4 regions of the Bacillus sp. FJAT-45350 genome follow, and region 3 is predicted to be linked to each of the others. Evidence: predicted binding sites of a transcription regulator. Region 3 holds the regulator's gene; each other region holds the start of a gene.
What was found. Region 3 encodes Rex, which represses fermentation and respiration genes when NADH is low (regulators of the CRP and FNR family bind a similar motif). Its sites were predicted from a motif close to TTGTGAAATATTTCACAA; they were not measured.
Positions count from the first base shown of each region.

Region 1: the regulator Rex is predicted to act here: its motif matches at 6,923-6,940, upstream of CD003_RS00840 (YwiC-like family protein).
Region 2: the regulator Rex is predicted to act here: its motif matches at 5,863-5,880, upstream of CD003_RS00820 (NarK family nitrate/nitrite MFS transporter).
Region 4: the regulator Rex is predicted to act here: its motif matches at 1,694-1,711, upstream of pflB (formate C-acetyltransferase).

Region 1 covers NZ_NISU01000001.1:165,394-173,832, reverse strand. Annotated here, with positions in the region: gene CD003_RS00875 (hypothetical protein) at 1-84, shown strand, start outside; gene CD003_RS00870 (hypothetical protein) at 246-617, opposite strand; gene CD003_RS00865 (ComZ family protein) at 778-963, opposite strand; gene CD003_RS00860 (BMP family ABC transporter substrate-binding protein) at 1,059-2,015, opposite strand; gene CD003_RS00855 (peptide chain release factor 3) at 2,326-3,921, shown strand; gene CD003_RS21615 (hypothetical protein) at 3,966-4,136, opposite strand; gene CD003_RS00850 (NAD-dependent epimerase/dehydratase family protein) at 4,215-5,132, opposite strand; gene CD003_RS00845 (alpha/beta hydrolase) at 5,207-5,947, opposite strand; gene CD003_RS00840 (YwiC-like family protein) at 6,136-6,864, opposite strand; gene CD003_RS00835 (hypothetical protein) at 7,004-7,546, shown strand; gene CD003_RS00830 (Crp/Fnr family transcriptional regulator) at 7,590-8,300, opposite strand.
Region 2 covers NZ_NISU01000001.1:156,440-164,878, forward strand. Annotated here, with positions in the region: gene CD003_RS00790 (metal-dependent hydrolase) at 275-739, opposite strand; gene CD003_RS00795 (MFS transporter) at 976-2,121, shown strand; gene CD003_RS00800 (molybdopterin oxidoreductase family protein) at 2,122-4,245, shown strand; gene CD003_RS00805 (4Fe-4S dicluster domain-containing protein) at 4,264-4,806, shown strand; gene CD003_RS00810 (ubiquinol-cytochrome c reductase iron-sulfur subunit) at 4,907-5,437, shown strand; gene CD003_RS00815 (hypothetical protein) at 5,430-5,624, shown strand; gene CD003_RS00820 (NarK family nitrate/nitrite MFS transporter) at 5,970-7,262, shown strand; gene CD003_RS00825 (MFS transporter) at 7,410-8,439, shown strand, end outside.
Region 3 covers NZ_NISU01000001.1:3,066,237-3,074,675, forward strand. Annotated here, with positions in the region: gene paaC (1,2-phenylacetyl-CoA epoxidase subunit PaaC) at 1-303, opposite strand, end outside; gene paaB (1,2-phenylacetyl-CoA epoxidase subunit PaaB) at 300-656, opposite strand; gene paaA (1,2-phenylacetyl-CoA epoxidase subunit PaaA) at 688-1,665, opposite strand; gene paaK (phenylacetate--CoA ligase PaaK) at 2,239-3,573, shown strand; gene tatC (twin-arginine translocase subunit TatC) at 3,756-4,553, opposite strand; gene CD003_RS15505 (twin-arginine translocase TatA/TatE family subunit) at 4,571-4,750, opposite strand; gene CD003_RS15510 (redox-sensing transcriptional repressor Rex) at 4,820-5,455, opposite strand; gene CD003_RS15515 (ABC-F family ATP-binding cassette domain-containing protein) at 5,727-7,661, shown strand; gene CD003_RS15520 (hypothetical protein) at 7,697-8,439, opposite strand, start outside.
Region 4 covers NZ_NISU01000001.1:922,785-931,223, reverse strand. Annotated here, with positions in the region: gene pflB (formate C-acetyltransferase) at 1-1,582, opposite strand, end outside; gene CD003_RS04665 (MFS transporter) at 2,083-3,369, shown strand; gene CD003_RS04660 (polysaccharide deacetylase family protein) at 3,493-4,359, opposite strand; gene CD003_RS04655 (DUF4367 domain-containing protein) at 4,485-5,405, opposite strand; gene CD003_RS04650 (DUF3231 family protein) at 5,585-6,595, shown strand; gene CD003_RS04645 (hypothetical protein) at 6,608-7,069, shown strand; gene CD003_RS22530 (DUF1450 domain-containing protein) at 7,243-7,452, opposite strand; gene CD003_RS04635 (MBL fold metallo-hydrolase) at 7,651-8,439, opposite strand, start outside.

The sequences.
Region 1 (8,439 bases), 2.9 Mb from region 3:
AAACTAGCACCGTTATTAACGATGTTACAATCCTTCAATACTAATACAAATGAGTCTAAAGAAAATAATAAACCAAAAGAGTAATCAACCTTGCAAGCTAATATCTTTTCAAATTCTAAAGAAAATCATCAGTTTAGAAGATCACTAAAAAAGTTTAAAATAAGCGCGAATCCAAAGCAAATGTTTCCACATTTGAAATCAACAAAGAGACCGACATGAAAAATGTGTCAGTCTCTTCTCTACTATTATTGACCAAAAGGAAAGCCTCCTGGACCATATTGTCCTGGAGTATAGCCACCTGAATCATATTGCTCTGGTACATAACCTCCTGGACCGTATCCTCCTGGACCATATTGACCAGGTGCATAGCCTCCCGGACCATATTGGCCAGGTGCATAGCCTCCTGGACCGTATTGTTGTCCTGGCACATAACCTCCACCACCTAAGCCACCAAATAAAAATGGACTTACAGCAAGACCGGCTAAGAACGGTAGTACTGATTGACCACTATGCCCGTGATGTCCGTGATGTCCGTGATGTCCGTGATGTCCGTGATGTCCGTGGTGATGTTGATGCTGTTGGTGCTGTCTATGCATATATTGAGGATGGTAATACATGAAGCAAAACTCCTTTAAATTTAAAGTGACTTCACTACTTATATTATGAATATAACTAGACGAATGCGCCTGTACAATTAGTAAAGTCGACTTAGTCCTCTCCAAAGCATACTTATGATAAAAAAAGACCGACTACTGCTTTGTAGTCGGCTTCAAGTTATTATTCATTAGTACTTTCTTCTTTTCCTAACTCATATGCGTCAGACATTACCTTTAAAAGTAACTCTAACATTGGTTGAAGGTCTTCCATGTTAAGCTCAATACCTTTTTCATCAAAAAAAGCTTTCGCTTCTGGCATATACTTCATTCCAATTTGCATAAACTTCATGTTATTTTCTGAATTCATCGTTTCACCCCATTAACTTTTCTAAAAGAATATTCGAGAACAACCTCTAAAAAGAATACAATGGTTTTATTATTTATGCAAATAGTGTAAAATTTCTACCTTTGATTTGGAAGTTTTCCATCTTCTTTATATTGTTCAATTGATTGATCTACTCGTTCTTGAAATTCTATAGGCACTACAGAACTAAATTCTCCTAGTGTTATGACATCGTCTTGAAAATCAAAGAATAGATTACCAACATCTAGCTCACCATTAACAAACTTATTTGCTACTAGTTGATAGAGAGTCTCTACATTTTGCACTGTACTTGTTAATACTGTAGACTCACCTAAGTCTGATTGGTCACTAACAAATCCGATTGCATAAAGACCTTTATCTTTAATTTTTTCTACTAATGGTACATGATAGCCATCTCCAGCAGGATAAAAAACATCAACACCATCCATGACCATCTGTTCATAAATCGAAATTGCTTTATCCGTATCCGTCCAATCTTCAACAAAATCCGTTAGTACCTCTATTTGTTGCTCCTGATATGTTGCCCCTTCAACAAATCCATCTACTTCAGGTTGCCAAGGGAACGCAGCAATTACTCCAATTGTTTTAGTTTCTGACATTTCAGCTGCTACCATCCCACCGAAAAATCCCATCGCATGACTTTCAAAATGAAGGCTAGTCATGTTTTCACCTTCCACTTCACCATTAAAGGTAACAAAATGAATATCTGGATAATCTTCATTTAACTCACTAAAGAATGTTGCAAAAATGCGACCATGACCAAAAATCAAGTTTACTCCTTCATTATCAAACTTGATTACAGCATCCTTTGCCTTTTCATATGTATTGATATCCTCTTTAAAAAACACATCGACACCTAGACTTGACTGAATTTGTAATAGTCCTTGATATCCTTGACTATTCCAGCCTTGATCATCTATCGTATCTTCTAATAATAAGCCTACTCGTTGGATTTGGTTTTGAGTTGAACTAGAGCATCCACTTATAGCTAACATGAGCATGATTAGGATGAATATAATAAATTTCTGTTGCATGAAAAGACACTCCCTTACTTAATCGTTCAAGACATACTCTACTAGTATAATAGAAATTTGACTTTTTTTCCTCAACAATATATTTAGTAGCTTATTGAACTTAAGTTATTACTCCACTAAATATATTCTAGACAAGGTCACAATCCCCTCCATCTTTTAATTCTGAAAGTACAGGTCACTGCTTAGAATGCTTGATGGAAGTTTACCTTTATCCTTGCTATAATAGATAAAGCTCTTACAAAGGTACATCTCTTTTACTCTATGCACGTACTAGTAAAGAAATTATTATTTATTAAGAAAGAGGAATATTATGAATTCTTATCAAAAGGAAGTTCTATCGAGACGAACGTTTGCGATTATCTCTCACCCCGATGCAGGGAAAACAACTTTAACAGAAAAACTGTTATTATTTGGTGGAGCAATTCGTGAAGCCGGTTCGGTAAAAGGAAAAAAAAATTCCAAGCACGCAGTAAGTGATTGGATGGAAATAGAAAAACAACGTGGAATCTCTGTTACAAGTTCTGTACTTGAGTTTCAATACGATGGCTACCACGTAAATATTTTAGATACACCCGGCCACGAAGATTTCAGTGAAGACACATATCGCACATTAACAGCTGCCGATTCAGCAACGATGCTAATTGATGCCGCAAAAGGTGTAGAGGCACAAACTAAGAAGCTATTCAAAGTATGTAAAATGAGAGGGATTCCTATTTTTACATTTATTAACAAACTCGATCGTCAAGGTCGAGATCCATTTGATTTATTAGAGGAACAGGAAAATCTTCTTGGAATACGTTCTTATCCAATGAATTGGCCAATAGGTATGGGGCTTTCATTCTCTGGTGTTTATGACCGTCATCGAAAAAAACTAGAGCTATACAATCCTGATAATCCAAATGATATAGATGTAATTTCTGTTTCAGGACCAGATGACCCTAAAATTGACGAGATCATTGGAGATGAAAGCTTAGTCTCTCAATTTAGAGAAGAAATTGAGTTACTTGATGTTGCTGGTGATGAATATGACGGGGAACGGATTAAAAGTGGAGAGCTCACTCCTGTGTTCTTCGGTAGTGCCATTTCAAATTTTGGTGTTCAAACATTCCTAGAGCACTACCTTGAAATGTCTCCAAGTCCTACTCCACGTGAAAGTAACAACGGAATTATTAATCCATTAGAAAAAGAAGAGTTCTCAGGGTTTATCTTTAAAATCCAAGCAAATATGAATCCAGCCCATAGAGATAGAATAGCATTCCTACGTATTACATCAGGTTCATTTAAAAGAGGGATGTCAGTAAAGCATGTCCGTATTAATAAGCCAATCAAGCTAGCACAGCCTACTCAATTTCTAGCTCAAAGTAGAAATATTATTGATGAAGCTTACGCAGGTGATATCATTGGATTATTTGATCCAGGTACATTTAGAATTGGTGACACTCTTGCAGAAGGAGAAACTTTTGAGTTTGATGAGATGCCACACTTCTCTCCCGAGTACTTTTCTGCTATTACAGTAAAAGAGGCTCTAAAGCATAAATCCTTTGAAAAAGGGATTAAGCAGTTAACTGAAGAAGGGGCTATTCAGCTATTTAAAACATACAATAAAGTAATTGAACAACAAATAGTTGGAGTTGTAGGTGTACTACAATTTGAAGTATTAGAGTATCGTTTAAAAAATGAATATCACGTTGATATCCAGCTAGAAAGAATGCCTTTTTCTAATGCACGTTGGATTGATGGTGATGAAAAAGAATTAGAACGTTTTAAGCGAATGCAACGAAGTTTAGTTACTGATAGAGACGGACGAATTGTTGCTTTATTTGAAAATGACTACCAAATGCGAACTGCACAAGAAAAATACCCAGAATTAAAGTTTTTCGAAAATTCTTTTATGAAAACAATATAGGCATCAAAACAAAAAAGAGAACTCGTAAGCCCTAAAACTTGGGCTTATGAGTTCTTTTTTCTCCTATAAATAATTTCTGCAATTGCTCCTACTACGATCGCAACAATAACAGATATTGTTTCTCCTAACCTTAATACAATATTTAACATTATGAATAAGCCTACTGTCACGATTGCAAAAATAACAACTCCGATAATGACTGACTTTGCTTCCACACATTGTCCTCCGATGTGATTTGTTTATCCTTTCATTGTAAAATAATTAAAGCAAAAAGCCAACCACATCAGAGAAATTTATTCTTTTAACAAAGGAATCCATTTTCTCATATGTTCTTCCTGATTCTTTAATCCTTCTTCTAAAGATACTTTAGGAACAAATCCTAGCCGCTCTTTTGCTTTTTCACCTGACAATGAGGATTCAAGCCTTTCATTGATCGATGGTTTATAATCAAAATTAGTGAGGATTTGTTTCCCTTTATGCCATTGGTGTTTTTTCCTACTTGTAATATTATAAGTTTCATTCGTTTCTTTAGTGGTACCTGCAAGTAGAAATGCATCTACTACATCAGAAATATAAACAACATCCAAAGTAGTACGGTCAATACAAACATCAGTCACAGGTGTTTTTTCTATGGTTCCTTTTAATAGATGGTAGTACGTCATATCCTCACGTTGCCACGGTCCGTAGACAGTCGGTAATCTTAAAATAACTACATTCATATCCTTCTTCTTTTTCTCTTGTAAAATAATAGATTCACCTGTCATTTTCGTTAATCCATAAGCAGTTGTTGGATTCGTTGGTGCATTTTCTGTAATGACTCCTGGTCTATCTCCATATACCTGAACAGTTGAAGAATAAATAAACCTTGTTTTTTTAGGACAAGCGGAAATGATTCGCTGTGTTGCTCGAACATTGTGTTCAATTGTCGTTCGTAAGTTCTGCCACTGATTATCGGAGTTTGTAGATGCGGCTAGATGATAGACAATATCTATACCCTTTAGTAAATTTTTAAAGTCAACATCCTCAATTTTTTTATTAATAAATTTGAAATTGGAGTTTCTCCCAATTAAATCAAGCTTGTGCTCAGCTAATTTATTTTCTGCGAGCTCCACTCCATCTACTCCATATACTTTATAACCTTCTTCTAACAAGCTCATGCATAGTTGATGCCCTATAAATCCTAATACTCCCGTTACGACAACCTTTTTCAAAAAGTCACCTCCCCAAAATCAAGGTATCCGATTTTGCCGGTTTTTCTGAAATGCATATTATGATTGACCTATATCTATAACTCTTTTTCGTATTTTTGAAAAAATGTATAGGTTGGTTTCGCATACTTTGAAAACGGCTTTCCAGGTAGATAAATCGTAAGTGTAATTGGATCGCCTATCTTTTTACGATGATGCTCAAACTGTTTACTATGCTCATCCATGCTATACCTTTTATGACTCGTTTCATGAATAATATGGATTGGCATGTGTTTTGTACTCGCCCATGTATTCTTTTGCTTCAATAACAATTCTTCAATAAACTCCTCATCAATTTGATGAGCCAATGATAGTTCATGGCAGAAACGTTTAAAGAACAACTTATTCCTTTTTTCTTTGTCATAATAATGATACAAATGTAAACATGGATTTATAAAAACTACCGAACGTATATTATCCAATTTTTTTATCAAATTAATCGCAACTAATGCCCCCATACCTTCTGCAACAAGATGAATTTTGCTATTAAGTATTTCTTTTTTCATAACAACATGATAGACGTGCTCAGCCAATTGTACAGCTTTTTTACTACCCCAATTTCTACCATATAAATTAGAGAGAAAAACGGTATATCCTTTATCCCTTAATTTCTCAATATACTTCTTTCTGTCCGGATGTTGAACCCAGAAACTCGTTTTCTTATTTACAAAATGATTAATATCCCCCAATATAAATACCGCAAAGCCGTTTGGTTTTTCTGGTAGGTGGACGATTCCCCATTCTCCATCAATGCAAAAATACCGCTTTTTCACCGACATAATATCGCCTCGCATCCTAACAATCTCTCTTATTGGATCATTTCATCAATTATTCTCCAAAAAAGAATCATGATTGGTAGTTAAGAGCTTAGACTTCAACGTAATTCCACTCTTTCTAATTATTTATATTCTTAAGTATCAATATAATGATTACTTTCCGCATCAATACACTTGTCTCATACAATATTTCACGTCCTAAATAACAAAATGACTAACACGAAGAATATACTATTCGTTAGTTCAACTAGTCCTAGAGTAATTGGTTTTATCTTTAATCCTTTGGGCATCACCCATGTCTTAATCGTACTAAAGGCAAATGCTAAAGCAAAAATAGGATAGCCTATTAAAAAAGGGATAATGACAGTTGCTCCATGGTATCCATTTGAAAGCCTTAGAAACTTCTTATTATCTTTCTCACGAATAAATGTCTTCACATGAAAAACACTTCCAATAAAAAAAGCAAAGTTTAATGACATTAAAATCAATGCCTCAGAAGTCATAGCATTATTTCCAATATAATATGTCATAGGTACCAAAAATGATAATGCTAGAATAGCTACTAAATCATTACTAAACGACCGTTCATTTCTTTTTCTAGCAAATAATATGTTGACAAAAAATAGAGGGATAATGGCAAAAGAGAATAAAAGTAGAAATGGATGCTTGTACAATACTGGAACAAGAAAAATCAACCCGCAAATTGTATAAATCATAAATGATGGGAGTACTGTTTTTCCTAGTCTAGGTTTCCTTATATAAGCTAAAAGAGGACCAGTGCCAAAGTACAGGCTTAATACTCCAATAATAAAGTAAAGGTGAGTAAAAGAAGGGTTACTAATAAAAGTACCGAGCAATAAAGGAACAATCAGCATTGCCCATGCACCATGTTCCCGAGGGATAAACCACTTTATATTCATTGTGATCTTCCTTTCTCCTTTGGTATATACTAAGTTTACCGAAGAAAGCTGGTTTACGATGTGATACGCATCACAGTTTAGAAATGAACACAATGGGTACATACTAGAGGCAACAACAATTTTGTAAGGAGGACTGTCTTTGTTAAAAGTAAATATTACATATATAAGCGCAGAAGAAGCAATAACCTATCTAGAAAGTATTGCTACGAAGGTCGAGAATGATACATATATCATTCCTCTCCACCCTAAGGGAGACTTCACTGTTACTAATTACAAAAAAGAGCAAATGTTCACGATAATCTTTTCAAATGAACTCGAGTTTGAACAATTAGAGCAAATTAATCTCGTTATCCAACAAATAGGGGCACATTGCAAAAATGGTCTTATCGATGATTCTAAAGCTTTCGTAGGCTATCTAGATGATGGTGAATCAGCCTATATTATAAAAAGATTTGGAGAGTGGCGAAGGTTTATATTAGAGGCAAAGCATAAGTCAATGGAAGGGCAAAAAGTCGCAGTATACGATAATCAAAATGAACTCGGTACTGGTTTGTTACTAGGATATTCATTAAAGGAAGGTATTGATTTTAATGTGCATAAAGTAACCCTACTAACAGCATCTGGTGAACAAACATATGACGGCACACACCTAACAGTTAAAACAACAGGCGAATACTTTTAAACAAAAGAGGCTTCACCATATATATGGATGAAAGCCTCTTTTGTTATATTGTACAAATTTCTACTGGACAATCTCCACAGTGTAAATATTCCTTTAAAAATTCCAATTTTTTTATAATTATATAACCTTCTACTTTATCTAAAACGTCTAATTTTTTTAGATCATTTAACATTCTATTAACGCTTTCCCTTGTTGTCCCGATGAAATTTGCAAGGTCTTGATTAGTTAAGTTTACTTCAATTCTAATTCCTTCTTTTACTTCTACACCGTAGGAATTACAAAATCTAATTAACATTGAGTAAAGAGCGCCTGTTTTTCCACATAAAAGTAAATCCTTAAACTTCGCTTGTGTTGACTGAGTATGACGTGAAAACCACTTCATAAACGCTACTGCAATTTCACCATTCTCAGCGAACAGGTCTTCTAGCTTACTACGTTCAAAACGAAATAAATCAGCATCCTCAACCACCTTAGCAGTTACACTTATACACATTTCATTAAAGAGACCTACTTCACCGACAAGCTCATCCTTCTGTTTTAAGTGAACGACAAATTCTTTACCATCTGTAGTCATTTTACTAAGGCTAACCTTACCAGAGCGAACTAAATAAACAAACTCTGATTCGTCCCCTTCAACAAATAAAACTGTGCCTGCCTTAACTTGAATAGGTGTACCACGTTCTAAAAGTAGTGACTTATTATCTTCAGATAATTCACTAAAGAAACGTTTCATTTCAAGATGCTTTTTATCCATATAATCCCACCAATTAATAGAGTAATTACTCAATGTCTCTGTACATAGTATAACCGTGATTTCCTACATCAACAGAGTAAAAATAACCAAGTAAATTTACTTTAACACAATAGCAAAAAATAAACTTGGTTTTTTATCA
Region 2 (8,439 bases), 2.9 Mb from region 3:
CAAAAGACACCAATGAATCAAACTCCTTATGACTAAGCTGATGAATTGCAGGTATATTGACGGACTGCATCTAGTAAATTTATAAATGAGGAGAATTGACATGAAAAAAATAATACAAAGATATTCAAAACAAGAAATCGGAATTATCATTGCATTTATTATGACAATTTTATTAATGTGTGCTTCTGTTCTTATTTCTTCTTAATCTATAGAATTAGCGATTGAACTAAATTATATATACTGTTATGAAAGTACCCTCTGTGGTGCTTTTTTTTTATGTAAGGTGAAAGATAATTACACTAATAAAAAGTAGTAGAAGTAAATACTCTACCAATCCCCCAGATTTAAAAGTAAGAGGGAATTTCACATTCCAAGGTAGAGGATAAAATAACTTTATCCCTCTAGGAGTCATCATATCTCCAATTAAGTGACTAATAGTTCCAATTACTAGTCCTAGTACAAATGAGTAGGGCGCCATATCTCGAAGAATTCCCCATAATAGGGCAACAAATAATATGCTATGAAAAAACTTTCGATGCCCAAAGAAAAAATATACTAGTTTTGATATAGAAGGGAGCTTTCGTCCAATTTTACTTTTCATATGATCAATATCAGGAAGTAACGCACCAATAATCAATCCTCCACTAAATAGTACAAGATCATCTATTACTGGTGAGTAAATCTGTAATGCTCCTATACCAGTGGCTAAACCAAAGGCTATATGTGTTTTATACTGCATCTTACTACCCCAATTTTCTATGACTTTTTTAATTATAATTGAGTTCCCCTCTTAACTATACAAAACCTAATCATTGTTTTCTATACTCTCATTTCATCCATTGCCAATATTTTGTCACAATATCTTTTTTGAATTTCATTTCATGTGTGATAAATTTCACTGTCTCAATATCTTAATCAGCCTACAATGTATTTAACAACAAGATAACTTGTTAGATTCTAAAGGGGTGGAAGAAGATGAATGATTTTGTAAGATCCTTTTATTCAAAAACAAGCATGTATGCTTTTTTCGTAGTATTAGTATTAATTTTTACAATGTGGGTTGGAACGAAGGGCTTTGTAAAGATAGATATGATGTTGTTTGGGTATTTTATTTCTTCAATAGTATTTGCTATCGGAATTACGGTTCGGACATGTTCATGGCTTATTAGACCAGCCACACATCAAGTGTTTAAACGCACACTTCAAAATTTAAAGAAACGTAAGAGACAGAAGCGTAATGTAAAGGCTATTACAAAGACATTAGTAGATAATATTATTCTTCAAAAATTTATTTTCAAGCGTGGTCTTTATCGTGGCATTCAACACTGGTTAGTAGCTTGGGGCTGTATTGGTTCATTCGGGTTTACATTTGGTTTAACTTTTGGGTGGATTCATTTTGCTTTAATAGATGCACAAACATATGCAGTTGTTGCAATGGGTGTTCAAGTAATGACAATGCATCCTGATGGATTCATAGCTCATATCATGTACAACATTTTAAATATTACAGCACTAATGGTATTAGGTGGCGTAACGATGATGATGATTCGTCGTGCGAGAGATAAAAATGTACAAGTAGGTCAGCGTTTTGAATTCGATTTATTCCCACTTTATGTGTTATTAGCAGTAACAGTAACAGGATTATTATTAACTGTTTCATATAAATTTTTAGGTGGATTTATTCATCCTTATCTATCATTGATTCATCAAATAACAGTCGTAATTTTCTTAGTTTACTTCCCATTTGGAAAGCTATTCCATTTACCTATTCGTCCATTGGCAGTTTCAGTACCGATGAACTATCAAGAAGTGATCCAAGTTGATACAAGAGCATGTAAGAAATGTGGAACGAATTATAGTAGTGATGACCAAATAGAAGATGTAAAAGGAATTCTTGGAGTTCAAAACTTTGATTTACAACTTGAAGATGGCTCATATCTAGCAGACTATTGTCCGTCATGTCGTCGTAGAATGCGTGTGATGAGTCAATTAAACTTAGAAAATCCAATGGGTAACCCATTCGGTCCAATTCAAACAAATAACGGAATTCATGTACCAGGGTTTAGTCAAAAACGTTCTGAAGAATTTTACAATAAGAGTGAATCTAAGGAGGAGAAATAAATGACTCAATTTCTACAAAAAGAAGGGACGAAAAACCTTCAACATCCAGGTGAAAAGCTAATTAGTACACATTGCTGTTATTGTGGGATGCAGTGTGGAATGCATATACGTTTAAATGAAAAAACGGGGAAAGTAGTAGGGGTAGAGCCTCGATACGATTGGCCTGTAACGTTAGGGAAGATGTGTCCTAAAGGAGTTACAGCTTACCAAACAATTGACCATGATGAAAGAATTACAAAGCCTTTAATTAAGAAGAATGGTCAGTTTGTAGAAGCTACTTGGAATGAAGCACTAGATTTAATTGAAACAAATTATAAAAAGCTGCAATCTGAACATGGTATGGACGCTATTGGAGTGTTCGGTGGCGTATCAATGACAAATGAAAAATGTTATTTAGTTGGTAAATATGCACGTGCTGTTTTAGGTACACGCTATGTTGATTATAACGGTCGTTTTTGTATGAGTTCTGCAGCAGGTGGTTTTATGCAAACACTTGGTACAGACCGAGGTTCGACATTACCATGGCCTGAGCTAGAGCATACGGATTGCTTCTTTATGGCTGGTTCAAACACAGCTGAGTGTCATCCGACGACAATTCAATGGTTATGGAAAGCACGTGACAAAGGGGCAAAAATGATTGTTTGTGACCCTCGTGAAACACCAACAGCACGTATTGCAGATGTTCATTTAGATTTACGCCCAGGTACAGATGATGTACTTGCGAGTGGAATGTTACATCTATTAATAAAAGAAGGCTATGTAGATGAAGCGTATGTTGCAGAGCGCTGTAACAATTACGAAGAATTAAAAGTAGCGGTTGAGAAATTCACACTAGAATATACGTCAGTTTACACAGGTGTATCAGAAGAAAAATTACTGAAAGCAGCTCATATCTTTGGTCGTTCGCCTCGTTCAGTTGTAATGTTTGCACGTGGAATTGAACAGCAATCAAAGGGTGTAGATAACGTTCGTTTATATACGTCAATGGCTTTATTACGTGGACAAATTGGAAAATTCGCATCAGGTGTTGCGACATTTACGGGACAAGCAAACGGACAAGGTGGACGTGAGCATGGTCAAAAAGCCGATGCATTACCAGGCTACCGAAAAATTGATGACCCTGCTGCTCGTAAATATATTTCAGATGTATGGGGAATTGACGAGAAAGATATGCCACAAGCTGGTGTATCAGCATATGAAATGTTTGATGAAATTGAAGCAGGTCGTATTCGTGGAATGCATGTAATGTGTAGTAACCCGGCTGTTTCAGCACCAAACCTACAACATATTTGGAATGGATTTAATAAATTAGACTTTTTAGTCGTAAGTGACTTCTTCATGTCAGAAACAGCAGAGTTTGCTGATGTTATCCTTCCTGCTTCTTCATGGGCAGAAGATGAAGGAACAACAACGAATTTAGAAGGACGTGTAATCCGAATTCGTAAAGTGAAAGACCCGATCGGTGAGTCAAAAACAGATTGGCAAATTATGAAGGTAATAGCTGAACGTATGGGTAAAGGACATCTTATGAACTACAATAACCCACATGAAATTTTCGAAGAGTTCCGTGTAGCAACTAAGGGTGGTAAAGCCGATTATTACGGAATTACTTGGGAACGAATTGATAAAGAAGATGGTGTGTTCTGGCCATGTCCATCAGAGGACCATCCAGGTACACCAACAATGTTTAAAGAAAAATTTGGCCATCCAGATGGGAAAGCAAATTTACCAATTGTTAACTACCGTGATTCAGATGAAGTCCCAACTGAAGAATTTCCGCTTTATTTAACAACAGGTCGTGTTGTATTCCATTTCTTATCTGGTTCACAAACGAGAAGAACAGAGTTCTTAATGCAACAATGTCCAGTACCTTATGTGGAGATGCACCCTGCTCTTGCTAGTCAGTATGGATTTAGTAATGGAGAAACAATAAAGTTAACGACGAAGCGTGGAAGTATGGTACTTGAAACTCGTTTAACGAAAGCAATTCGTGAAGATACAGTCTTCGTTCCATATCACTGGGGTAAAGATCTAGCAGTTAATGTTCTAACAAACCCAGCATTAGATCCAGTATCGAGAATGCCAGAGTTTAAAGTATGTTCGGTCAAAATGGCAAAAGCATAATAAGGGGAGTGTAAATCCATGAATAAAGTAATGTATTTGGAATTTGAACGTTGTATTGGTTGTCGTGCATGTCAAGCTGCATGTCGTGAGTGTGGAGGACATGATGCAAAGGAGCGTAACTATGTTGAGTATGTAGACTTTATGGAAAGCAGACAAACGTTCCCAATGCTTTGTATGCAATGTAAAGATCCCGCATGTGCACGAGTTTGTCCAGCTAACGCAATTCAAATTACAAAAGAGGGCGTCGTATTATCAGCAATGGAAGAAAAATGTATTGGCTGTAGAAATTGTACTTTTGGTTGTCCTTTCGGTATACCGAAGTTTGATTTTGAAGAGAATAAAATGTATAAATGTGACATGTGTTATGACCGTACGCAATATGACATTTCACCAATGTGTGCATCAGTATGTCCAAGTGATGCGATTCGTTTTATTGATTTTGATGAGATGCAAGCATTACGTCGTCGTAGAACGCAAATGAACTTAATTGAAGGTAAGAAACCATCTGAACAAGATAAATGGAAATACGTACCGGAGTTCTTCGGAGTATATTCTGATTAATTAAAACGGCTGTAAGTACGTGAATGTAGAGGAGAGAATAGCTGACTAGAGTTCGTCTTTCCTCTAAAAGCTTCCATTCATATAACTGGGAGGGATTATTATGACAGATAAGAAAAAGCTCGGACGGAATAAAAAAGATACTAATGATGATATGATAAATCTTGTTGATAATTTAAACCGTGATGATGATACTAAGTATAATCGTCGTGCATTTTTAAAGACGGCAGTAGGGACTTCTGTTGCACTCGGGTTTGCAACAGTACCGTTTTCGTTACGTGCTATGCTTGGCTTTGCAGATGAAGAGTTTGATGCCTATGAAATTGCGAAAGTCAATGATGTACCTGCAGGGAGCTCAGCAACTTTTTATTACCCAACAGATAGTGACCCCGCATTATTAGTTCATACGAAATCAGGGGAGTGGGTTGCTTATAACAGTGCATGTACACATTTAATGTGCCCTGTATTTTATGAAGAGGAAAAAGAAATATTATTATGTCCTTGTCATAATGCATACTTTAACTTAAATGGACATCCTGAAATGGGTCCACCACAACGAGAGTTACCGAAGATTTTAATAGAAGTGAAAAATGGTACTGTTTATGCAGTAGGAAGGGAATATCGTCATGGGTAAGAAAACTTGCTGGATAATCATTTTTCTTACGATTGCAGTTAATGTTGTTATGTTGCAATGGACAATTGAGGCTTATTTAGGTAGAGAATATGAAATTATGTACACTTACACAGTTGTTGGAGTTGTCTCAGCTATTATTGCATTTGTGACATTTTTACAATGGCGAAAACTTGAATATAAAGACTAGGTTAAGCAGGGAACAGGCAAAGTTAAATGTCTGCAACCCTGTTTTTTTTATTATATCTAGATAAAATTTCATGGTTGTTGAAAGTATTTCTGAGAAGAGCAATGGCTGCGCACACTACACGTCTAGCAAGAAGAACCCGCTTGTTGCTAGACTCAAAACAAAGTAGTGGCTTCGCTCATTGCTTCATATAAAACGCTCCGCATTTTATTATATGAATAAAACGTGAACATCCTCAATAATGTGAGAAATTTCACATCGTAAAAGACTAGTATGCTTTATTCTAATAGTAACTTCTTAAGAAGAGTTAAATTAACTAACTAAGAAATATTACTGGAGGAATAAATTATGGCTAGAATTACGAAATGGGAGCCGGAAAACGAACAGTTTTGGGAGTCGGAAGGAAAGAAACATGCGAGTCGAAATTTATGGATTTCAATTCCTGCTTTATTTTTAGCATTTGCAGTTTGGCAAATATGGTCGGTTGTAGCAGTTAACTTAAATGATGTGGGCTTTAACTTTACGTCTGGAGAGCTATTTACTCTTGCAGCGCTTCCGGGCTTAACAGGTGCAACACTTCGTCTTATATATACATTTGTAGTCCCTATTTTTGGAGGGAAGAACTGGACAATCATTAGTACAGCGTCCTTATTAATCCCTTCGATTGGTATTGGTTATGCAGTACAAAATCCAGAAACTTCATTTATGACAATGGCAATTTTAGCAGCACTTTGTGGATTAGGTGGAGGTAACTTTGCTTCATCAATGGCGAACATTAGCTTCTTCTATCCGAAAAAAGCAAAAGGTACAGCGTTAGGACTTAATGCAGGTATTGGTAATCTTGGTGTAAGTGCTGTTCAATTTATCGCACCTTTAATTGTAACTGTTGGGGTATTTGGCGCAGTTGCTGGAGCACCACAACAAGTAGCAGATGGTACAAATATTTGGATTCAAAATGCGGGGTTTGTATGGGTAATTCCGATTGTATTGACTGTTATTGCAGCAATCTTTGGAATGGATAATCTACCTGGTACAAAGGCTTCAGTTAAAGAGCAAGCAGTAATCTTCAGAAACAAACATACGTGGATTATGACATGGTTATATGTTATGTGTTTTGGCTCATTCATTGGATATGCAGCAGCATTTCCGCTATTAATTCGTACAGAGTTTCCAGAAGTAAATGCAATGCAATATGCATTCTTAGGACCTTTAGTAGGGGCATTAATTCGTCCTGTTGGAGGATGGATTTCAGATAAAATCGGTGGAGCAATTGTTACATTTTGGGATATTGTTTTGATGATTGCCGCAACAATTGGGGTTATTTACTTCTATAATGCAGGCAACTTCACAGGGTTTCTAATCATGTTCATGGTTTTATTTGTAACAACAGGGATTGCAAATGGTTCAACATTCCGTATGATTCCGTTTATCTTCCCAGTAAAAGAAGCAGCTCCAGTCCTTGGCTTCACATCAGCAATTGGTGCATATGGGGCTTTCGTAATTCCGAAAATGTTTGGTTGGTCAATTGAAACAACAGGTGTAGCAAACACAGCTCTTTATATCTTTATTGCGTACTATGTAATTAGTTTGTTAATTACTTGGTATTATTATTCTAGAAAAAATGCAGAAGTTAAGTGTTAGAACTAATAAGATAATCGGCTGTCACCAAAAGAGTTTGGGGATAGAAGAGCACTAAAATGTGAAAAACTTTTCAGTGCTCTCGCTGATAGCCAAGCTCTTATAAATTATATGGTATGTTGTAGTGGTTCCTAGTTGGAGGGAAGAAAAGTGACAGCGAAAGAAATTTTTCAATATAAAAACCCTAGAATAAAAATGCTTCATTTAACATGGATTGCTTTTTTCATCTCGTTCTTCGCTTGGTTTAATATGGCACCATTGGCTGGGACAATGGTTCATTCTCTAGGTTGGTTAACAATGGATCATATTGCAGCATTAGCGATACTAAATGTTGCATTGACAATTCCAGCACGGATTCTTATTGGGATGCTTCTAGATAAATTTGGTCCAAGACGAGTATTTTCAATTCTGTTAATTGTTATGGCGATCCCAACATTTATGTTTGCTTTCGGTAACACGTGGATGCAATTATTTATTTCAAGATTATTAATTAGTTGTATTGGAGCAAGCTTTGTCGTTGGTATTCGAATGGTTGCTGAGTGGTTTCCACCAAAGAGTGTAGGTTTTGCTGAAGGATTCTATGCTGGCTGGGGGAACTTCGGTTCTGCAGCCGCTGCAATGCTATTACCTTGGTTTGCACTAACTTTAATAGGCGGAGATGATGGTTGGCGATATGCGATTGCATTCAGTGGTGTAGCCTGTGTTATTTACGGAATTATTTACTGGTTCGTTGTAACAGATACACCAGAAGGCAAAGAATATCAGCGTCCACGTAAGGTAGCTGCAATGGAAGTCAGCACATACGGGGATATGATTCAGCTTATCATTTGGACTGTACCACTGGTCGGTGCATTAGGATTACTTTCTTGGAGATTGAAAAATTTAGGCTTTATTTCAGAGCAAGCATTAAACTTTATTTATGTCGCTCTTACAATTGCACTTATTTATCAAATCATCCAAATTCTTAGTGTGAATTTGCCGATTTTGCGTGCCGGTGTTCCAGAGGATGATAAATATAAATTTAGAAATGTAGCAGCATTAAATACAACCTATTTTGCTAATTTTGGTGCAGAGTTAGCAATTGTCTCAATGCTTCCTTTATTCTTTTTAACAACTTTCTCACTGTCAGCAACAGCAGCAGGTTTGATTGCCGCATCTTTTGCTTTTGTAAACTTGTTTG
Region 3 (8,439 bases):
ATTAACTTCTTCTAGTAAAATAGCATTCTTTCTTTCTTCAGGAGTACGTGCGTGTGCAAGAGCATTTGCATCTCCTTCACCCATTTGCTCAAGAAGCTCATAATATAGTGTAGCATGACCCATTGTATTTTGGTTAACAGATGAGTAGGCAACATCTTCCTCGATATGAGGGCAAAGACCTAACCATTCCGTTCCTCTAAAAGAAGTAAGGAAGTCATCATCAGCTAATTGGAATAATAGTTCTTTTAATGCTTCTTTATATTCTGGTTGTTGGTTTAACTCTTCAACTGTAGTTATTTTCATTTTTTATGACCTCCAGCCCATGAAAGGATTTCTTCCTCATCTAACATTCCTTGTTCTTTTTCACGCCATTTTTTTCTTAAATAACCATAACCTTTAGTCTCACGGAAATCTTTGTTATCAAGACGAGTAACGCTATTTCTTTCGTCCGAGCTTAATGTACGGATATCTGAACATTTCACTACCCATACATCATATACAGGTTCACGTCTCATGAAGTTCTCCTGCGCCATAACTAGTGCTACTTCTTGGTTTGGTGCTAACAGAGTGAATTGCTCTTGCATTGGTGCTGTTGCTGTTCTACGACTAAACACTTGATACTCATCATAAAATTTATCGATATTTTCTCTTGTCATTCCGATATACCCCCTGACTATTTTCTTTAAATTATACTGCTGAACCTTCAGTTGCTTTTTGTCCTAATGCTTCACGAACCCATGCGTTCTTATCATAAGAAATTTTTCTTAGTCGAATACGCTCTTGTGACATTGGTCCATTATTAGAAATGATTTTCTTGAACTCATTCCAATCTGGTTGTTGATAAGTCCAATCTTTTGTTTCTTCATCGAATTTAAGTGTTTCATCAGGAATTGTGATTCCTAGTGATAAGATTCTTGGAATATATTTAGTAAAGAAATACTGACGTAATTCTTCGTTTGTATTTTTACGGATAACATACTTAATCATTGTATCCTGCTTTGATGCACCAGTTGTAGCCGGGCTTGGTGGTCCAAAGAACATTAATAATGATGGCCACCAGCGATCGAACGCATCCTGTACCATTGCTTTTTGCTCTTCAGTTCCTTCAGCTAATTGCATGATAATAGCTTCACCATGTTGTGCATGGAATACTTCTTCAGCTGCGATACGCTTTAATGCACGTGCATATGGTGCGTATGAAGCATCTAACATGTTTGTTTGTGTAATAATAGCTGCTCCATCAACTAACCAACCAATTAGACCAGCATCTCCCCAAGTTTCCGTTTTCATGTGGAATACATTGTGGAATTTTAAATCTCCAGTAAATAAATCTTGCATTAAGTCTTCACGGTTTCTTCCAAGAGGTTTGATTAAGTCTTCAGCAACACGTAATAAAAGTTGTCCGTGACCCATCTCATCTTGTACTTTCGCCATAATCCCTAACTTACGACGTAATGTTGGTGCTTTAGGAGTCCACTCTTTCTCTGGAAGCGCTCCCATAATTTCACTCATGCCGTGCATTGAGATTAGTTTAATTAGTGCCATACGGTAATCTTCTGGCATCCAATCATCAGCCTCAACTTTTCCACCTGCTTGTATATGTGCCATAAAATCTTCGTATCTTTTTTGTTCAGTAGGATCATTATATTTAACTTCTACACTCATTATTTAAACTCTCCCTTCGTCTTTTGTATGACGTTGTTATAACGTAACTATAAATTATTGTCATACTAATGTCAACTTATTTCTAAAAATAAAAGTAATTTTCTAAAAATTTCTTTTTATAGCAGCTACCTTCTATTATATGAAAGAAATAGTCTCTATGGTGATTATTCTTGTATAAACGAATAAATCGATTATTAAACGGAACAGCTATTTTTCGTAATGAAAGCAGCAAATAAAATAATTCTTTTCCTATTATACATACACCTATAATTCTTATTGAAATACTAAATGATACTGTCCACTGCCTGTCCAATTTTCTATTATTCATTTTATGGTAAAAATGATTTAAATTACTATTATTGAGCGTATTTATAGCAAATTCAGCTCATTATATATTATATTATTAAAAAGAAGTACAATTTTCTGAATTTTGTATTGACTTTTTCATGGCACCGTTTTACCCTTGTCTATGTAACGTATTAAAATTCATACGTAAATAATTCGTCAGTTTATTAGAACATCTAACAATATAGTCAACTTTTACTATATTAAAATTAAATAGGGGGAATAAACATGAGTTTTTACAGCGAGATTGAATCTGCACCTCAGTCAGAAATACAGGAGGTACAAATAAAGCGTTTACAAGAAACAACACAACGCGTTTTTGATAATGTGCCTTTCTATCAACAGAAATTTGCAGAGCTAAACATAACTCCAGATGATATTAAAACTCTTGAAGACGTTCAAAAGTTACCATTTACTCAAAAACATCATTTACGTGAAAGCTATCCTTTCAAACTATTTGCAGTACCTACTACAGAATTAGTTAGAATTCACGGTTCATCTGGTACAAGTGGTAAACCAACAATTGTTGGATACACTCAAAACGATATTGACATGTGGGCTGAATGTGTAGCACGTGCAATCGTAGCTGCCGGTGGTAAGAAAGGTGATATTCTTCATAATGCATATGGTTACGGTTTATTTACAGGTGGTCTTGGAGTACATTACGGGTCTGAAAAACTAGGCTGTGCTACTGTTCCAATCTCAGGCGGAAACACAGATCGTCAAATTACGTTAATTCAAGATTTTGAACCAACTGTGATTACTGGTACACCTTCTTATGTACTTAATATTGCTGAAAAAATGGAAAGAATGGGTATTAACCCAGCTGAAACCAGCTTAAAATATGGTATCTTCGGAGCTGAACCTTGGTCAGAAGAAATGCGTGCAACTCTTGAAGAGAAACTTGGCATTAAAGCCGTTGATATTTACGGTTTAAGTGAAGTAATGGGACCTGGTGTTTCTATCGAGTGCCACGAAGCACAAGACGGACTTCACATTGCTGATGACCACTTCTTAGTTGAAGTTATCGACCCTGAAACTCTACAACCGGTACCTGAAGGTGAAGACGGAGAATTAGTATTCACTAGCTTAAGTAAAGAAGCACTACCAATTATCCGTTACCGTACTGGTGACATCGCTTCAATTACTAGAGAAAAATGTAAGTGCGGACGTACAACTACAAGAATGTCTCGCGTTAAGGGTCGTATTGACGACATGATTATTATCCGTGGCGTTAACGTATTCCCTTCTGAAATCGAGCGTTATTTATTACAAATTGATGAGCTAGTACCTCATTATCAAATTCACCTAGTGAAGTCTGGTACAATGGACGCTGTTCAACTTCACGCAGAAATGAAGGAAGAATTCTTTAACAATATCCCAGGTCAAGACATGGAGCACGAACTTGTCCTTAACCTAAAACGCAAAATCCAAAACTCTATGAAAAACAACTGCCTAGTTACTATGGACATCCATGTTGGTGCTCCTAACTCAATTCCTCGTTCAGAAGGAAAAGCAGTTCGTCTAGTAGATAAGAGAAAAGAAACAGCACCAGCTAAATAATAACGATGAAAAGCAATGTGTGGATCCACTTGAACTACTAGTTCAGTGTGTGAAGCCATTGCTTTTCTTTTTCTACTAGAAGCTATTTCTCTTCTACACTATATAACAAAACCACTGGTCGGTTATATGAAAAAAATCACAGTATCGGAATTATTCCAACACTGTGATTACTATGAATACTTCTATTTACTATCTGCATTATTTTGCTGCTCTCGTTCAATACGCTCTTGCTCTTCTAAATCCTTTTGTCGCTGCGCTTCCGCCTTCAACACTTTGTGATAGGTTATTTTCGATACCCATATACTTACCTCATATAATAGTAACAAAGGCACCGTTACCATTAAATGCGAGACTATCTCTGGAGGAGTAATAAAGCCAGCTATCACTAACAAAATAAAATAAGCAAATTTTCTAATTCTTGATAATAATTCTGGAGTAACAATCCCAAGCCGCGTTAAAAACATGATAATAACAGGAAGTTGAAATAGAAATCCAAATGGAATTGTTAATTGAAACAAGAATGAAAAGTACTCATTAATACCGTATTGCTCAGTGATATTTAACTGTTCAGCCAGTGTTCCCATAAACTGTATCAAAAAAGGGAAAATAATAAAATACGAAAAAGAAATCCCTAATAGAAACAATCCAAATGCTAATGGAATATAAGATAACGTTACCCTTCTCTCTGTATGGTGAAGTCCTGGACTAATAAAAGCCCAAAACTGATACAAAATAACAGGAGAAACAAGTAATATTGCACTAAAAAATGCAAAAGTCATATAGACCTTTAAAGGGTCTGTCAATTTAAAAGCATTCATCGGCAGATTCTGAGCTTCTGGTGCGCTCTGTAAATACGTAATCATTGGTCCTGCCAGAAAGAAACCACCTATCATCGCAAATACAAAAAAGACAAGCACGATGATTATTCTCTTTCTTAATTCACCAATATGATCATAAAGGGACATATCATTTTGCTTCATTTGACTACCCTTCCTAACTAATTCTTATCTTCATTATTTTTCTTTTTATCATCGTCGTCCATCATACCTTTAGTTGCCTTTTTAAATTCTCTTAAAGTATTCCCTGCTGCTCTTCCTAGCTCAGGTAACTTTTTTGGTCCAAATATAATTAGCGCTACAATTGCTATTAACAATAGGCTCCCAGGTCCTATGTTCATATAGCTCACCTCCTACTTTCTCTTTAGTAACATCTATTAAATACATACAGAACTTTTCCACGTTAGACTTTAGAGAGGGTAATGTTTCAAGAAATAACTCAATGCCTGTAATTCAACTGATAAATCAATATGATGAACTCTAACATTTGAAGGTACTGTTAATCGAGCTGGTGTAAAGTTAAGAATTCCTTTAATCCCTGCCTTCACTAGTCGGTCCGCAATTTTTTGTGCTGCAGCTACTGGCACAGTAAGAATTGCCACCGTTACCTCTTCATCTAAGCATTCTTCTAGATTATCGAGATTATATATTTTAACTCCGCCTATATCCTCACCGATTTTATCCTCAGACACATCAAAAGCCATCACAATTTGTGTGTTGTTATTTTTTGCAAAGTTATAATTTAAAAACGCCGTTCCTAAATTCCCTACACCAATGAGGGCTACTTTTGTAATTTCATCTTGATCAAGTGTCTTTCTAAAAAAAGATAGGAGATAATTAACATTATAGCCATACCCCTTCTTCCCTAGCGCTCCGAAATAAGAAAAGTCTCTTCGAATTGTAGCGGAATCTACTTTAACAGCTTCACTTAATTCTGATGACGATACACGTTGTTTCCCTGAGGCGTGCAGGTTTTCTAAAAAGCGATAATACAAGGGCAATCGTTTTGCCGTTGCTTGTGGTATCTTATTTTGCTCGATATTCATAAATCGCCTCCGCTATTAGCCATGTCCATTACCACCAATAAGTAGTGATAGGACAAACTCTATACCTATATTGTACAACATTTTATCATGTATGTAATCGTATTAACCTATTATTCATCAAGTTGTTGATTGTATGGGAATCGGTTACACTTAAGGTAGTAAAATATCATAATATTAGAGCATATTCAAAAATAATAGCAATGAGTTTGCTCATTGCTTAACGTTTGTTCAATTGAACAAACTCTATTCTTACATAAGAAAGGGTTATTATATGATTTTATTACAATGTGTAAACCTAACAAAATCATTTGGTGCTGAACCAATTTTATCAAATATCAAATTAGAAATACAGTCAAGGGAACGAGTTGCTCTTGTAGGTAGAAATGGTGCTGGTAAATCAACTCTATTAAAAATTATTTCTGGACAAACTTCATATGATTCAGGAGAAATTGTTACACCTAAAGGAATTAAGCAAGGTTATCTAGCACAGGATACAGGACTTGAATCGTCTCTCTCTATATGGGATGAGATGCTTACTGTGTTTGAACCACTAAAGAAAATGGAGAAGCAACTCAGACGATTAGAAGAACAAATGGCAAATCCGGATACCTTAGCTGATGAAACAGCATATAGCAAATTACTTAACGAGTATGACAAGCTACAGATTACCTTCAAAGACCAAGGTGGATATCAATACGAAGCAGATATCCGCAGCATATTATCTGGTTTAAACTTCGGCTCATTTGATTACTCTACAAAAGTTTCTACTCTAAGCGGAGGACAGAAAACTCGTTTAGCTTTAGGTAAGCTTTTACTGACAAAGCCCGAACTGTTAATACTTGATGAGCCAACCAACCATTTAGACATTGAAACGTTAACATGGCTTGAACAATATTTATCTAATTATGACGGGGCCGTACTTATTGTCTCACATGACCGCTATTTCCTTGATAAAATTGTCACGATTGTGTATGACCTATCAAGAACAAAGGCAACAAAATACCACGGTAACTACAGTGCTTATTTAGAAGAAAATGCAAAACGCTATGAAATGGAGCTAAAGCAATTCGAGAAACAGCAAGGTGAAGTCGCTAAGCTTGAAGATTTCATTCAGCGAAACATTGCAAGAGCCTCTACTACGAAACGTGCACAAAGTCGTAGAAAGCAATTAGAACGAATGGATTTACTAGATAGACCATCTGGAGACAGTAAATCAGCTTCCTTCTCCTTTCAAATCTCAAAACAAACAGGTAATGATGTATTGAAAGTTGACCATGCTTCTATTGGATACGATGGACAGCCTGTATGCTCGAACATCACCTTTGAAGTAAAAAAAGGCGAAAGTGTCGCGCTCATTGGTCCTAATGGTATCGGAAAATCAACTTTACTTAAGGCAATTACCAAGCAACATCCATTCTTAGATGGTGACGCTCGATTAGGTAGTAATGTCATGATAGGATACTACGACCAGGAACAAGCGAATCTAAATACAAGAAAAACAGTTTTACAAGAATTATGGGATGAATATCCACTAACTCCAGAAAAAGAGATTCGCACCGTTCTCGGCAATTTTCTCTTTAGTGGTGACGATGTGTTAAAGACAGTTTATGATTTAAGTGGTGGCGAAAAGGCTAGATTGGCACTAGCAAAGTTAATGATGCAAAAGGCAAACTTCCTTATATTTGATGAGCCAACAAACCATCTTGATATTGATAGTAAGGAAGTATTAGAATCAGCATTAATCGATTATCCTGGTACATTGCTTTTCGTCTCACATGACCGTTACTTTTTAAACAGAATTGCGACTCGAATTATCGAGCTCTCTTCCACTAGTATGACAAACTACCTTGGAGACTATGATTACTATGTTGAGAAGAAAGAAGAAACTAAGCAGTTAGCTGAGTTACAGAATGAAGGAGAAGCTGATCGCAATTCAACAGAAAAAGAAAAATCTGATAAAGTTGGGTTTCAACTTGATAAAGAAGCAAAACGTAAAGAACGACAACGGATACGACGAATTGAAGAAATTGAACAAAAGATCGAACAACTAGAGACAAGTATTAGTGAAAACGAAGAAATATTGTGTGACCCTGATGTGTTTCAGGATCACGAAAAAACCCTCTCAATCCAAGGGCAGATTGACGAGGCAACTAGTGAACTAGAGAATTTAATGGAAGAATGGGAAACACTACAACTTGAAGAATAGTCATTCCCATCCTCATACACAAAGCTGAAAGACATCTAAGTTTGATGACTTTCAGCTTTTTTTTCTATCATCCAATAGTAACTAGCAGCTACTATTAGAAACATTGAGGTCGCAGCAGCTACTACTCCTGAATCATTTAAAAGTAATAACGCTACAGACGCAACAATACTTCCTTGTAACACGTTCTTCTCTGCTGTCTTTGTTACGATTCTCTTTTGCATCCAAAGAACAAACCCCACTAATATATAGCTTGTCACAAAGAGCTGAGTCCAATTTGAATACTTGAATATCTTCCAGTTCATCGCTAGCTTTCTTTTTATTACATCAAAAGCATAATAGAAATCCCCAGAAAAAATTCGTTCAAATGCATATCCGATATGTGTCATCTTTCCAGTCACTTGCAACAGAAAAAGAAAACCAATCAAAGCTACTAGTGTTGTTCCTCCCAAAATCATGAGAAAAAAAAGCTTTTTGTTTGCAAACGTTCGATAAAGCATGAAGCCACCTGTGATACCAGCTGCTAACGTCGCCCCAGCATTTGTACCTAGCTGACTTGATCCTAAAAGAAGTAAAGTAACGAAAGTCCAAACAATAATTACTACGCGCTTTATCCATACATTCTTTTGCCTTAGTATCGGTAATAGCATGAGAATACCCGATACTATAAATACACCTGCATATTCGTTCCCGATACCATAATATCTTGCACCAATGATGGGATCATAGCCTAAGTAGGATCTCTGCATAAAATACGAGCCATTCATTAAATCAATTGTAA
Region 4 (8,439 bases), 2.1 Mb from region 3:
GCTTGATCGCACTAAGTGAATCAGCTACTACCGACAATCCAGCAATTCCAGTTGCCATCGTTCTTAGTACATCTTTGTCATGTAGAGCCATTTCAATTCGCTCATAATTGTATTTATCGTGCATGAAATGAATGACATTTAATGTGTTTATATATAGCTCCGCTAACCAGTCAAGCACTTGGTCATACTTAGCCATCACTTCATCAAATTCTAAATAATCGCCTCGAATTTTTTCAAACATTGGAGTTACCTGTGTTTTCGTTTGCTCATCGACTCCACCATTAATTGCATACAATAACGCTTTCGCTAAATTAGCTCTAGCTCCAAAAAACTGCATTTGTTTTCCAATTTTCATTGCTGATACACAACAAGCAATTCCGTAGTCGTCTCCAAATTCTTCACGCATTAAATCATCATTTTCATATTGAATTGAGCTTGTCTTAATCGACATTTCAGCACAATAGCGTTTGAAGTTTTCAGGTAGATTCGTTGACCAAAGTATCGTCAAATTTGGCTCTGGTGCTGGTCCTAAGTTTGTAAGCGTATGAATAAAACGGAATGATGTTTTCGTTACTAATGGACGCCCATCAATTCCTACACCACCGATTGATTCTGTTACCCATGTTGGGTCTCCACTAAATAAGTCATTATATTCCGGTGTTCTAGCAAATTTCACAAGGCGAAGCTTCATGACAAAATGATCGACTAATTCTTGTGCCTCTTCCTCTGTCATCGTTCCTTCTTTTATATCATTCTCAATATAAATATCTAAGAATGTAGATACACGACCAAGACTCATTGCAGCTCCATTTTGCTCTTTAATTGCTGCTAGATAGCCAAAGTATAACCACTGAAAAGCTTCCTTTGCATTTTCCGCTGGATCAGAAATATCAAAGCCATATGAAGTTGCTAGCTCTTTTAATTCTTGAAGTGCTCTAATTTGTTCCGCTAATTCTTCACGTAAACGAATCAAATCTTCTGACATTCTTGGACCTGTTTCTTGTAAATCCTTTTTCTTTTCGTTAATTAAGAAATCTACACCGTATAAAGCAACCCTACGGTAATCTCCAATTATTCTTCCACGTCCATATGCATCTGGAAGCCCAGTAATAATCCCTATTTTTCTAGCAGTTTTCATATCATCTGTATAGGCATCGAATACTCCTTGATTATGAGTTTTGCGATGATCGGTGAAGAAGCGATCCACTTCTCCATCTACTTCATAGCCATATGATTCACATGCAGTAGCTGCCATTCGAATACCACCATAAGGCTGTAACGACCGTTTAAATGGCTTGTCTGTTTGAAATCCAACAACTGTTTCCTTATCTTTATCTAAATAAGCAGGACCATGTGATGTAATAGTAGAAACGATTTCTGTATCTAAATCGTAGACACCACCGTTCTCTCTTTCTTCTTTCGTTAGCTCCATCACTTGAGCCCATAACTTCTTTGTATTATCTGTTGCCGCTACTAGGAATGTATCATCACCAGTATACGGTGCGTAGTTTTTTTGAATAAAATCTCTTAAGTTAATTTCTTTACTCCAAATTCCTTTTTTCAAAAACTCAGGATGTGTCATACCCTTCAACTCCTTGTTTTTAGTACACTTTTAGCTAGTATCTATGTTGTTATCTCTTTGGTGTTTTATATGAATTTACTCTTTTAGTATAGTGTACAAAGCTAGTTTAAGATGTGAAAAAGATCACACTAGCACATTACACAGGAAGTGAACGACATAAGAGTTAATGATGTTAACACCCCTGTTATTGCTAAAATTTAAAGCTGTTACTATTATATTTTTATCTTTCCTCCATTACTATTTGTCACAATATGTTCATTTAGTTAGAGTTGTTATCCTCACTCCCTCTACTACTATTCCATTACTTATAATAAAAGCTATGACGCTTCACTTTTAAGTTTCCCTATGCTCATCTATTCACTTATTCATATAACAAAATATTAAAATTCACGATTTTAATTTCTAGAAACTGTGATAAATTTCACATTTCTTTTTAACATTTAACGTTATGATTGGCTCATCAAGTACTACGACACGAATTAATTATGGAGGAATAAATCATGGCACGTATAACAGAATGGAATCCAGAAAATGAAGAATTCTGGGAAAAAGAAGGAAAAAGACATGCAAGGAGAAACCTTTGGATATCAGTACCAACATTAATGCTTGCTTTTATTGTATGGCAAATCTGGTCAGTTGTTGCAGTTCGCTTAAATGATATCGGCTTCCAATTTACAGCTGAGCAATTATTCACACTTGCTGCAATACCTGGTCTTGTTGGTGCTTCATTACGTTTCATATATACATTCGCAGTAGGAAAATTTGGCGGTAGAAACTGGGTAGTGTTCTCAACAGGTATTCTTGTTTTTCCAGCTATCGGGATAGGGTTTGCAGTACAAAATCCTGATACACCTTATTGGGTAATGCTTCTTTTAGCTGCACTTTGTGGAGTTGGTGGAGGAAACTTCTCATCTGCACTTGCTAACATTAGTTTCTTTTATCCGAAAAAAGAAAAAGGAACAGCTCTTGGTATTAATGGTGGTTTAGGAAATATGGGGGTATCCGTCGTTCAATTTGTCACTCCTCTAATCATTACAGTAGGTACATTTGCTTTCATTGGTGGCGAAGCACAAGTATTACCTGACGGCTCTCAAATTTGGTTGCAAAATGCGGCATTCGTTTGGGTTATTCCAATTATTATTATGACCATTATCGCTTACTTTGGAATGGATAACCTTCCAACAGCCAAGCAATCGGTAAAAGAACAATTCGTTATCGTTAAAAGAAAACATACATGGGTTATGACATGGCTATATGTAGCAACTTTCGGTTCATTTATCGGATATGCAGCCGCATTTCCATTATTGCTACGTTCCACATTTCCAGAGTATGTATCACTTGCGTTTTTAGGAGCATTTTTAGCAGCTGCATTCCGTCCAGTCGGTGGTTGGCTTTCTGATAAACTTGGTGGAGCTAAGGTTACTGCTTATGTCCTTGTTGTAATGTCAGCTGGTGCACTTTCGGTCATTTATTTTCTTGGACAAAATCTATTTAGTGGATTCCTACTATCGTTTCTAATATTATTTATTGCTGCTGGTATAGGGTCTGGTTCAACATTCCAAATGATTCCTATTATCTTCCCAGTAAAAGAAGCAGCACCTGTATTAGGATTTACTGCAGCATTCGCAGCATATGGTTCATTTTTTATACCAAAACTATTTGGTTGGTCTATGTCTAACACCGGTACACCGATTACAGCATTATATTTCTTCATCGCCTTTTACGCGATTTCTATCGTTCTAAATTACTATTACTATCAACGAAAAAACGCAGAAATAAAATGCTAACACTATTATGAATTATGAATTATGAATTATGAATTATGAGTTATGAGTTATGAATTCGTTAGGAAAGCACCTCTTGATGGCATCGAGCCATATAACAAGAGGTGCTTCTTTTGTAGTTTTATATTATTTTTGATATGGGATATTTAATAAGTTTGGTACGGTTACGAATTCATACCCTTGCTCTTGTAATGTTGGAATGATTTGACGTAATGATTCAATTGTATTTGTTCGGTCGGCATCCCAATCACCGCCATCATGCATTAAAATGATAGCTCCTGGGTGAACATTGTCAAGAACATTTGAAGCAATCACTGCAGGCGGGTCCTCTTGCCAATCTAACGAATCAACCGACCAGACAATAACGGAGTAATTCATCTCAGCTACCTTCTCAACTAGCTCTCCATATAAAAAGCCATATGGTGCACGGAATAAGCTTGTACGATAGCCAACAATATCATTTAATACATCTTCTGTTCTTTCAATTTCTCTTTCAAGTGTTGGAATGTCACCTTTTTCTACTAGGTTCGGATGCCAATATGTATGGTTCCCAACAATGTGTCCTTCAGCGTCCATTCTTTCTACCATTTCTGGAAATGCAATAGCTCTTGAACCCATGACAAAAAATGTAGCAGGTACGTTGTATTCCGCAAGTATATCAAGTACTTGCTCAGTGTAGCGAGGATCTGGTCCATCATCAAATGTTAACGCAATTTTGTTTTCTGTTGTCGGACCTTGTAGGATTACCGTCTCGGGATACTGCTGTTGAAGGACGATATTTGAAACAGGCTGTTGACGAGCTGCTCTTTCCTGCTTTTCAGTTCCTCCTTCAAGGTTACGATATTTCTCATCATCTTCCTTCTCCTTGTTCCACCACCACTCTGGTTCAACTTCTCGTGGGGAATCCTCATTAGCGAATGCAACCATCCCAGAAGTTTGAACACCAAGGAGTAAAGCAATAACTAATAATGACTTTAAAATTTTCTCTTTCATAATTCATCTCCTTATCTATTTCATACCCTGTTAGTTTTTATATAAATTGTAAGAAATATTCATCCGCAAATAGAAACAAAAAAGATAGACAAAGAAAATTTCCTTCATCTACCTCTTATCCTTCATTATCGAAAGGATTGGGCGATTTCTATTAATTCCTCTTCACTTAAGATAATATGCAATGTCTCGATACTATAATATAGCCCCTCATCAATCCAAACTAATTTTTGATCTCCAAAATCAGTATGACCGAGGGTAGCCTCTATTCCATTTAAAGTAACAGAATCCAAATCATAGATTTCTAAAAATTCAATTTCTTCTTTCGTAATATCAACTACAAAGCTATCTTCATTTTCTTCACGATAAAAAATTCTTGTCAGTGCTTGTTCCTCAAATTCCTTTTCCAAAACGGCAACCCAGTCTAAAGAAACATTTTCAGGAAGAACAGTAGGTGTTTTTATCTCATAAGGTAATTCCTCAATAGCTTGTTCCATTGTATCGTAACCTTCGATAGTTCTGTATGTATCTTCAGGAACTGCAATCGCAAAGATAATCATAATAAAGCAAAATAAAAATATTGAAACAACCCGTTGTGGAAAGAATTTCGGTTTATAATCCTTGTTTATGTAATGAATGATAAGCAAATATACATGATAAAAAAGAAGACCAGACATCACACCAACTAAATAATGAGAAGGAGACATGAAAACTTCAGTTACTGGCCTTCCTATCACTATAATCAACGAAATAAATATTAATGACAGACCAGCTAGGCTATATAAAAACAAATTCCGTTTATATCGACTATCTTCGCTTTTCTTACTCGTCACTCTTTCAATTACATAAGCTAACGGAACGCCCCCTACTATAAATATTGAAAGAGTATCTTTTAAAGTAAATCCAAATGTGTTCACAAACTGTATCCCATGAACTATATACATGTAAATTGCATCGACCACGCTATATAATACTGCAGTTAATACCGCTGAAACTAATACTCTAAACAGCAGATTTTCACTAAGATTTATTAAGAACTTTTTCCTCATACGAACCTCCAGTTACTTTGTTTACAACATTATCTTATCCCAATAGTAAATTATACATCTATAATATATTCATTGGAATTAAATCGCTAAATTTTAGTTCATTTGGTTCCTTATAAATAATTTATAAATAACTTTACCATACTACCTTAGAAGCACTTACATAAATTAGGAGGCAGCATATGGATACTACTACACGACACATTAAATTAACCTCTTCCGAACTTTCTAGCCTATGGACTACTTATATGAGCGATAGTGCTGCCATTGGTGTATTAAGTTATTTTCTAAGAAATGTTGATGACCCTGAAGTAAAGGAGTTATTACAATTAGCAAAGCAAGCCTCTAGCAAACACTTAGCAAAAATTACAGAATTATTCAAACTCGAGTCATTTCCACTACCTATGGGATTCACTTCAGAGGATATCAACCTAAATGCTCCAAGATTATATTCTGATATTTTTTACCTTGAATATTTAAGATGCTTAGGGAAATTTGGAATTGTAAGCTATGGAATGGCGATATCAATGGCTACGAGACGTGATACGACTATTTTTTATAGCGATTGTCTTCATGATGCTAAGGAATTACATGTAAAAACTAAAGAAGTCATGTTATCAAAGGGGGTCCTCATTAAACCACCTACGATACCAATACCTGATAAAATAGACTTCATAAAAAAACAGAGTTTCTTAACAGGTTGGTTTGGTGACAAAAGACCTTTACTAGGTGTTGAAATAGCCCACCTTTTCGAAAACTTAGCGAACAATACACTTGGCAGAGCTTTTTTATTAGGGTTTACACAAATCACAAAATCTGATGAAGTACAAAATTTTTTCTTAAGAGGTATTGAAATTTCAAATAAGCATATTGAACTTTTTCAAGATTTTTTTAATGAGAATTTACTACCTGCACCAATGACATGGGATTCCCATGTGACAGAATCACAAATCCCCCCTTTTTCGGATAAGCTTATGCTATTTCACGCAACAGAAATTGGCGCAATGGGAGTAGCCGCTTATGGTAGTGGTTTATCTGTTTCACTAAGGCGAGATTTAACAGCAACTTACGGACGTTTAATTATTGAAAGTGGGAAGTACTTAGAAGATGGTGCAAATATTACGATTGACAAAGAGTGGATGGAGGAACCTCCTAAGGCAGCAAATCGAGAAGAATTAACTAATAAAGAATAAAGAGATGATTAAATGGAAAATAAAACTGAAAAATTATTATGGAGTATTGCTCTACCTGGTTTTGCTCAATTTCTTAATGGAGAATTGTTTAAGGGTGTAATGTTTATATTTTTAGAGTTTTTAATTAATGTTCAAGCAAATTTAAACCTCATCATCATTCCTAGTTTTCATGGTGATACTCAGCGGGCGGTCGAATTAGCCAATTACCAATGGCTAATGTTTTACCCTTGTATTTATACGTTTGCTATATGGGATGCATATCGTGACGCTGGAGGGGTGTCAAACCCTTACGCCTACCTTCCATTTGTCTTTTCAGCTTTTATAGGGACTATTGGAGTTATTTACTCATCAACATTGCGAATCTTTGGATTATTGTTAGGTCCAATTTTTTTACCAATTATTTTTCTTATTATAGGTGCCTTTATAGGTTGGATTATCAAAATAATAGTAATTAGAAAAGCCAGTACTCAGTAAATAAATCTATTTTCTAGCTGTGGGCCCCGAAAAAGTCATTATACACGAATCAAGACGCGGTAATCGCTCCGTACATTATGCACTTGCTGCAAGAAACCACTCGTAGCAAGCTTAAATTTTGGGAACGGCTCGCGCAAAACTTTAAGCCCACAGAAAAAGTGGGCTCTTCTATTTTAAATTTTTTTCAACTGACCATATAAGTCTTCAATTGAATTGCATTTGGTTATTTTTCCATTAAGTATGTAGAACGGACATTTTTTACATGTCTTACATTCTCCAAGACAACCTTTGCGTTTAACTTTTATTGAGGGATTAAAGGATTCTAATGCTTTTGCTACTTTTTTTGTTTTGAAATTTTCTTTACATAGACAAACCTTACTCATATTTTATCACCTCATAAAAATTGTCATCAATAATGATTATCATTATTGCTATAATACCAGATATTCTCGATTTTGTCATAATAAAATTAAAAAAAGTCTACTTTTACATGGTTAAAAAAAGAAGGAGAGGGTATCCCAAAATGGTTCTGGGACACCCTCTCCAAAAAATAATTAATCTTTTTTCTATCTCTACTCTTCCTAACTATAATAATGCCATATACCATTTACCATTTTCTTTTCAATCATTTCTCTATACTCTAATAAATCTAAATGTCCAATTACCTCTGACATAACTAAGGCAAATTGCTTTTCATAAACTGCTTGATATAAAGTTTGAGCGATTTCGCTCCCTGTATGTAAACCATTAATAATCAATTCTAAGATTCTTGCTGACTTTCTCTCTATTCCGGCAAGTCTTTTGTCTATTAGTACTATTGGTTCGTTTATAATCAATCCATGACCTGAAAAAACAGTATCCATATGTAACTTCGAGCATCGATGAAGAGAATCTATATATTGCACAATCGAACGATTTCGTTCACCTGTAGCAGTAGGCTCTACTAGAGCATTGCTTGAAATATGTTGAATGAGGTGGTCACCACCAAATAACCATTTTCTTTTTTTATCGTAGAATCCTATTTGATCAGGAGCGTGTCCTGGTAATTCGATTACTTCAAATTCCAGAATGGTATCCCCTTCTATTAACGACGTAATAGGAGACTGAAGTGCTAAATGCTTATTTTTTTCAATGGATTCCTTTAAGTGCTCAACTTGTCGCTCCCCTGCTTCACCACAATTCATTTCACGATATAGCTTTTCAAAAAACTCCACTCTCATTGTTAGAAACTCTTGGTCTCGTTTCACCCTTGGAATCGCATCAGGATGAGCATACACTGGTATGTCATGCTGTTTTGTCAATCGATTCACTAGCCCTACATGATCACCGTGATGGTGGGTTAGTAGGATTTCTGTCATATCACGAACAGA